Regions from separate parts of the Streptomyces sp. NPDC005752 genome, predicted to be linked through region 1. Evidence: riboswitches for the same ligand, from Rfam matches in the RefSeq annotation. Region 1 holds a riboswitch; the other holds the start of a gene.
The links. A riboswitch is a leader RNA that binds a small molecule or an ion and turns the genes downstream of it on or off. The one in region 1 is predicted to bind S-adenosylmethionine.

Region 1 (3,769 bases):
CCTCATCCTGGTCTTCTTCCACAAGCACACGCAGTTCGCCGGCCCGGGCAAGACGAACAAGAACGTCGTCGGCATGCCGCTGCTGCCGGTCTACATGGCCAAGGCCGGGGGCTTCTTCTTCCTGGTCTTCGGCTTCATCGCGATCCTCTCCGCGATCGCCACGATCAACCCGATCTGGGCGCTCGGCCCGTACCGTCCCGACCAGGTGTCCACGGGCGCCCAGCCGGACTGGTACATGGGCTTCGCGGAAGGCTTCGTCCGTGTGATGCCGGGCTGGGAGATCAACCTCTGGGGCCACACGCTGGTCCTGGGCGTGCTCATCCCGCTGGTGCTGTTCGGTGTCGTCCTCGGGGCACTGGCGATGTACCCGTTCATCGAGTCGTGGATCACCGGCGACAAGCGCGAGCACCACATCCTGGACCGTCCGCGCAACGCTCCGACCCGTACCGGTCTGGGTGTCGCCTGGGTGACGATCTACTTCGTCATGCTGATCGGCGGCGGCAACGACATCTGGGCGACCCACTTCCACATGTCGCTCAACGCGATCAGCTGGTTCGTGCGGATCGCCTTCTTCGCCGGCCCGGTCCTGGCGTTCGTCGTCACCCGGCGGATCTGCCTCGGCCTGCAGCGCCGCGACAAGGAGAAGGTGCTGCACGGGCGCGAGTCCGGCACCATCAAGCGCCTGCCGCACGGTGAGTTCGTCGAGATCCACGAGCCGCTCAGCCCGGGCCAGCTGCACACCCTCACGGCGCACGAGCAGTACAAGCCGGTCGAGCTCGGCCCGACGGTCGACGAGAACGGTGTCGAGCGCAAGCCGTCCGTGGTGCAGAAGGTGCGGGCCAGGCTCAGCAGGAGCTACTTCGGCGAGGACAACCAGATCGCCAAGCCCACTGCCGAGGAGTACAAGGAGATCACCAGCGGCCACGGCCACCACTGATCACCTCAGCTGAACGCCACAGCAGGAGCCCCGTCCATCCGATGGACGGGGCTCTTCGCTGTCCCAGGGGCTGGATAAGGTGGGAGACGTACTCGTATCGGCTGTGGACCACAGGAGCGGACCATGAACGTGGTGACCCCGGACGGCGGCGACAGCGTGGCGGCTCTCCCCCAGACTTCGTCCGGGGGCGCCCTCACCTGGCCGGGCGTGCTGACCCCCCTCCTCCGCGGCGAGCACCTCGGTGCGGACGACACCGCATGGGCCATGGACCGCATCATGAGCGGCGAGGCGACGGACGTGCAGATCGCCGGTTTCGCCGTCGCGCTGCGGGCCAAGGGCGAGACCGTCGACGAGGTCACCGGACTCGTCCGCGCCATGTACGAGCACGCCCACACGATCCACGTGCCCGGCCGCACGGTCGACATCGTGGGCACCGGCGGGGACATGGCCAGAACGGTCAACATCTCCACGATGTCGGCCATCGTCGTCGCGGGGACGGGTGCGAAGGTCGTCAAGCACGGCAACCGGGCCTCGTCGTCGGCTAGCGGGGCCTCCGACGTGCTGGAGAAGCTCGGCGTCAACCTCGAACTCACGCCGCAGCGCGTCGTCGCCGTCGCCGAGGAGGCGGGCATCACCTTCTGCTTCGCGGTGAAGTTCCACCCCGCGCTGCGCCATGCCGCCAGGGCGCGCAAGGAGCTCGGCACACAGACCACCTTCAACATCCTGGGCCCGCTCACCAACCCGGCCCGGGTCCGCTCCCAGGCCATCGGGGTCGCCGACCCGAAGATGGCGCCCATCGTCGCGGGCGTGCTGGCGGACCGGGGGAATTCGGCGCTCGTCTTCCGGGGCGACGACGGCCTCGACGAGCTGACGACCACGGCGACCTCGCGGGTCTGGACCGTCCGGGACGGTTCCGTCCACGAGCAGGCGTTCGACCCGCGCGACGTCGGCCTGGACCTGGTACCCGTCGAGGCCCTGCGCGGCGCGGACGCCGCGTACAACGCGGACGTGGCGCGGCGGCTGCTCGACGGGGAGACCGGCCCCGTAAGGGACGCGGTGCTGCTCAACTCGGCCGCGGCACTGGTCGCCCTGGACGCCGGCGAGGGCACGCTGAACGAACAGCTCTCTGCCGGGATCGTGCGGGCCGCGGAGTCAGTCGACTCGGGAGCGGCCAAGCGCGCGCTGGAGCGCTGGGTGGCGGCCAGCAACGCCTGAGACCGGTGGACGTGGACAGGGGCGCGGTCCGTATCGCGGACTGCGCCCTTGCGTGTCACCACGGGTATGGCAAGATGCTGGGCAGGTCATGAGTGACAGCGACTACGGCCCCGGCCCGCTGTCCGGCAACCCTCCGTCCGTGGCGGGGTGCCCCGGGTGAAGACCAGGCCGCAGGCAGTGAGGTCTGTGGCAAGCGCGGGCCCCTCGGCGTCCTTCGACGCCACCCCTTGGGGTCCTGGTCCCAGGGAGCCTCTTGTGAGCAAGCGAATGCGATAGGGCTCCACGCCCTCCTCCGCACACCTTTTCGTCTTCCTTCCCGCGCTGCCGCATGACGCCGGCGTGTGGATCTCGCCTGCCTCTCACGGGAGTTCGCCATGTCTGTCTCCACCGCTGCCGTCGACCAGTCGCTTTGTGCCCCGCTGCCCGTCCTGGGAGCAGATGTCACTGTTCCCCTCGTGACGGGCGGAGAGGTCGCGTACGCGGCCCTCGACTACGCGGCGAGCGCCCCGGCCCTCCAGCGGGTGTGGGACGACGTGGCCGCCTACGCCCCCTACTACGGCAGCGTGCACCGCGGTGCCGGCTATCTCTCGCAGCTCTCCACCGACCTCTTCGAGAGCAGCCGTGTGACCGTCGCGGCGTTCCTCGGCTGCCGCGCGGAGGACCAGGTGGTCTTCACCCGCTCGACGACCGACTCCCTCAACCTGCTGGCCGCCGCGCTGCCCGCCGACTGCGAGGTGTTCGTGTTCGAGACCGAACACCACGCCTCGCTGCTGCCCTGGCGCGACGCCCGGGTGACCTACCTCGACGCTCCGCGGACCCCGGACCAGGCCGTCGCCACCCTCGAGCGCGCACTCTCCGGCCGTGACCCCCAGGGGCCCGCACTGGTCTGCGTGACGGGCGCGTCGAACGTCACCGGCGAGCTGTGGCCGGTGAGGGAACTGGCCGCCGCCGCCCACGCGCACGGTGCGCGGATCGTGCTCGACGCGGCACAGCTGGCGCCCCATCACCCGGTGGACATCGCCGAGCTGGACGTCGACTGGGTCGCCTTCTCCGGGCACAAGCTGTACGCGCCCTTCGGCTCGGGCGTCCTCGCGGGCCGTGCCGACTGGCTGGTGGACGCCGAACCGTACCTCGCGGGCGGCGGCGCCTCCCGTAAGGTCGCCCGGCGCGCCGACGGCGGCGTCGACGTGGAGTGGCACACCACGGCGGCCCGGCACGAGGCCGGATCGCCCAACGTCATCGGGGTCTACTCCATCGCCGCCGCCTGCAAGGCCCTGACCGAGGCCGGATTCGACGGGCTGGTCGCGCGGGAGCAGCAGCTGGTGACCCGGGTCCGCGAGGGCCTCGCCGACGTCCCCGAGGTCAAGGTGCTCTCCCTGTTCGGCGACGACGCCCCGAGGGTCGGGGTCATCTCCTTCGTGGTCGAGGGATGGAACAGCTCGCACTTCGCCGCGGCACTCTCCGCGGAGTACGGCATCGGGGTGCGCGACGGGTTGTTCTGCGCCCACCCGCTGGTGAGGACCCTGCTGGGCAGCGAGCCGCAGGACCCGGGCGAGTGCGGCGCGCCCGAGGCCGCGCCGGGGGAGAGGTCCCTGAACGCCATCCGGGTGAGCTTCG
Region 2 (3,769 bases), on a different contig from region 1:
CGGTCGGGCAGCCGCGCCCGGGGCCGTGCGGTGATCAGCCTCCGGCGACGGCCGGGATGATCGAGACGCCGGCGCCGTCCGGGGTGACCGCGTCCAGGCCGCCCTCGAAACGCACGTCGTCGTCGTTGACGTACACGTTGACGAAGCGTCGCAGCTTGCCCTGGTCGTCCAGGACGCGGGCCGCGATGCCCGGGTGGTTCTGCTCCAGGGAGGCGATGACCTCGGAGAGGACCGACCCTTCCGCCGGGACCTCGGCCTGACCGCCCGTGTAGGTGCGGAGGATGGTGGGGATGCGGACCTTGACGCTCATGTACGTGCCTTCCTTCGGTCTCGGGTGGTCAGTTGGCGGCGGCGAGGCCCGCGTCGCGGAACGCGTCCAGACTGGGCCGGATCGTCGCCGACAGGCCCGTCGTGGGAGCGACCGCGTCCAGGGTCTTCAGCCCGTCGCCGGTGTTCAGGACGACGGTCGTCAGGGCCGGGTCGAGCAGACCGGCGTCGATCAGCTTCTTCGTCACACCGACCGTCACCCCGCCCGCGGTCTCCGCGAAGATGCCCTCGGTGCGGGCCAGCAGCTTGATCGCGTCCACGACCTGCTCGTCGTTGACGTCCTCCACCGCGCCGCCGGTGCGCCGGGCGATGTCCAGGACGTACGGACCGTCGGCCGGGTTCCCGATCGCGAGGGACTTGGCGATCGTCTTCGGCTTCTGGGGGCGCACCACGTCGTGGCCGGCCTTGAAGGCGGTGGAGACCGGGGAGCAGCCCTCGGCCTGTGCACCGAAGATCTTGTACGGCTTGTCCTCGACGAGGCCGAGCTTGATCAGCTCCTGCAGCCCCTTGTCGATCTTCGTGAGCTGCGAGCCGGACGCGATCGGGATGACGAGCTGGTCGGGCAGCTGCCAGCCGAGCTGTTCGCAGATCTCGTACGCCAGGGTCTTGGAGCCCTCGCCGTAGTACGGCCGCAGGTTGACGTTGACGAAGCCCCAGCCCTCGCCGAGCGGGTCGCCGATGAGCTCCGAGCAGAAGCGGTTGACGTCGTCGTAGTTGCCCTCGATGCCGACCAGTTCACCGCCGTACACCGCGGCCATGACGACCTTGCCCTGCTCCAGGTCGTGCGGGATGAACACGCAGGAGCGGAAGCCGGCGCGGGCGGCGGCGGCACCCACCGCACCGGCGAGGTTGCCGGTGGAGGAGCAGGAGAGGGTGGTGAACCCGAAGGCACGGGCGGCCTCGACGGCGATCGCGACGACACGGTCCTTGAAGGAGTGCGTCGGATTGCCGGAGTCGTCCTTGACGTACAGGCCGCCGGTCACGCCCAGCTCACGGGCGAGGTTGTCGGCCTTCACGAGCTTCGTGAAACCGGGGTTGATGTTGGGCTTGTCGGCGACGTCGGAGGGGACGGGCAGCAGCGGCGCGTAGCGCCAGATGTTGTCCGGGCCCTCGGCGATGCGCTTCTTCAGCTCTTCGGGGGAGCCGCTCGGCAGGTCGTACGCCACTTCGAGCGGCCCGAAACAGGACACACAGGCGAAAATGGGGCCGAGCTCGAAACGCTCGCCGCATTCGCGGCAGGAAAGTGCTGCGGCGGGACCGAGGTCCACGGCGGAAGAATCGGTGTTCTCTGCAACTGTCTGCACGGCCATGATGGCGGAGGCCCTTTCTCCTCATCTTCCTCGCGACGTATTTCGCCGCAAGACGGAATTGGCACCTTCCCCACCGTGACCTCGCGGCCGGCAGGAGGGTTGCCGGGACTTCGACGGGCCGTTCCCTCAGTCCCTCTGGATGAGCGCTATGGCACCGGACCATGGATCCGGGCGTTTATTCGCGGACCGACCCCGACATGCGAGGGTCATCCGCGTTGTTCAAGACTGTAACCGAAGCACTGGACGGTTGAGATAGTCGTCCGAACCGCGAGATGGATCACATACAGGGAGTATCGACCGTGCTGGAAGAGGTGGAACGCTGGCTGACCAGGCGTTCCTGGTCAGCTGCCGACCGCCCGCTCGACCGGCTCACCGCCGCGCGGGCGAGGGATCCGCACCGCTCGCGTGTGAGCGTCGTCCTGCCCGCGCTGAACGAGGAGGCGACGGTCGGCGCGATCGTCGCGGAGATCCGCCGCGAGCTGATGGAGGAGGTCCGGCTCGTCGACGAGCTGGTGGTGATCGACTCCGGATCCACCGACGGGACCGCCCAGGAGGCCCGCCGGGCCGGCGCCCGGGTCGTGCACCGGGACGCGATACTCCCGAGGGTCCCCGCCCTCCCCGGCAAGGGCGAGGTGCTGTGGCGATCGCTGCTGGTCACCGACGGAGACATCGTGTGCTTCGTCGACGCCGACCTCAAGGAGTTCTCGGCGGACTTCGTCTCCGGAATCGTCGGCCCCCTGCTGACCGACCCCTCCGTGCAGTTCGTCAAGGCCATGTACGACCGGCCGCTGGGCGAGACCGCCGGCCAGGGCGGCCGGGTGACCGAACTCGTGGCCCGCCCGCTGCTCAACCTGCACTGGCCGCTGCTGGCGGGCTTCGTCCAGCCGCTGGGAGGCGAGTACGCGGTGCGGCGCTCCCTGCTCGAGCGGCTTCCCTTCCCGGTCGGTTACGGGGTGGAGCTGGGCCTGCTCGTCGACGCGCTGCACACGGTCGGCCTGGACGCGCTGGCACAGGTCGACGTCGGCGTGCGCAGGCACCGCCACCAGGACGGCCAGGCCCTCGGCCGGATGGCGGCCACGATCTACCGCACGGCCCAGCTGAGGCTCTCCAGGGGGTCGCTCGTACGGCCCGAGATCACCCAGTTCGAGCGGGGCCCCGACGGCTTCGTCCCCCGCACCCACCCGGTGGACACCGAGGAGCGGCCGCCGATGCGGGAGATCGCGGAGTACGCGTCACGGAGTGCGGCGTAACGGTTCCTTACACCCGTCTCCGCACGCGCTTCACGTTTGGCGGCTTCCCGAACGGGCTAGGTTCGGGTACATGGTCTCCGAGCACGCTGCCCAGGTCCTCGTCGCGTCCAACCGCGGCCCGGTGTCGTACGCACTGCGGGAGGACGGCACGCTCGACTCGAAACGCGGCGGGGGCGGGCTGGTCTCCGGCCTCAGCGCCGTCGACGACAAGCTGTGGGTGTGCGCCGCCCTGAGCGACGGTGACCGCGAGGCGGTCCGGCGCGGGGTGTCCGAGCCCGGCGTCCGGATGCTCGACATCGACGCCGGCGTCCACGCCGACGCGTACAACGGCATCGCCAACTCGGTGCTCTGGTTCGTCCACCACATGATCTACCAGACACCGGTGGAGCCCGTCTTCGACGCGGAGTTCCGCCGGCAGTGGGCCTCCTACGAGGCGTACAACCGGGCCTTCGCCCAGGCCCTCGCCGAGGAGGCGGGCGAGGGCGCCGCCGTCCTGGTGCAGGACTACCACCTCTCGCTGGTCCCCGGCATACTGCGCGAGCTGCGCCCCGACCTGCGGATCGGGCACTTCTCGCACACCCCCTGGGCGCCCGTCGACTACTTCCGGCTGCTGCCCGACGACATCGGCGAACAGCTGCTCAAGGGCATCCTGGGTGCCGACCGCGCCGCCTTCCTGACCCGCCGCTGGGCGGACGCCTTCATCGGCTGCTGCACGGAGATCCTCGGCGGCACCGGCCACACCCGCATCGGGGTGCACGGACTGGGCGCCGACGCGGACTTCCTGCGCCGCCGCTCCCGCGAGGCGGACGTGGACGAACGCATGGAGGTCCTGCGGGAGCAGGTGGGCGCGGACCGGCGCACGATCGTGCGGGTGGACCGCAC

Region 2: linked by a shared signal. The riboswitch ahead of thrC (threonine synthase) and the one ahead of ABZ441_RS23670 (aminotransferase class V-fold PLP-dependent enzyme) in region 1 are both predicted to bind S-adenosylmethionine.

What each region holds. Positions count from the first base shown of each region.
Region 1 covers NZ_JBEXYB010000029.1:5,892-9,660, forward strand. The annotation lists gene ABZ441_RS23660 (cytochrome bc complex cytochrome b subunit) at 1-937, shown strand, start outside; gene trpD (anthranilate phosphoribosyltransferase) at 1,061-2,152, shown strand; SAM riboswitch class IV at 2,237-2,354, shown strand; gene ABZ441_RS23670 (aminotransferase class V-fold PLP-dependent enzyme) at 2,527-3,769, shown strand, end outside.
Region 2 covers NZ_JBEXYB010000025.1:103,813-107,581, forward strand. The annotation lists gene ABZ441_RS21920 (MoaD/ThiS family protein) at 35-310, opposite strand; gene thrC (threonine synthase) at 339-1,637, opposite strand; SAM riboswitch class I at 1,656-1,783, opposite strand; gene ABZ441_RS21930 (glucosyl-3-phosphoglycerate synthase) at 1,937-2,887, shown strand; gene ABZ441_RS21935 (trehalose-6-phosphate synthase) at 2,958-3,769, shown strand, end outside.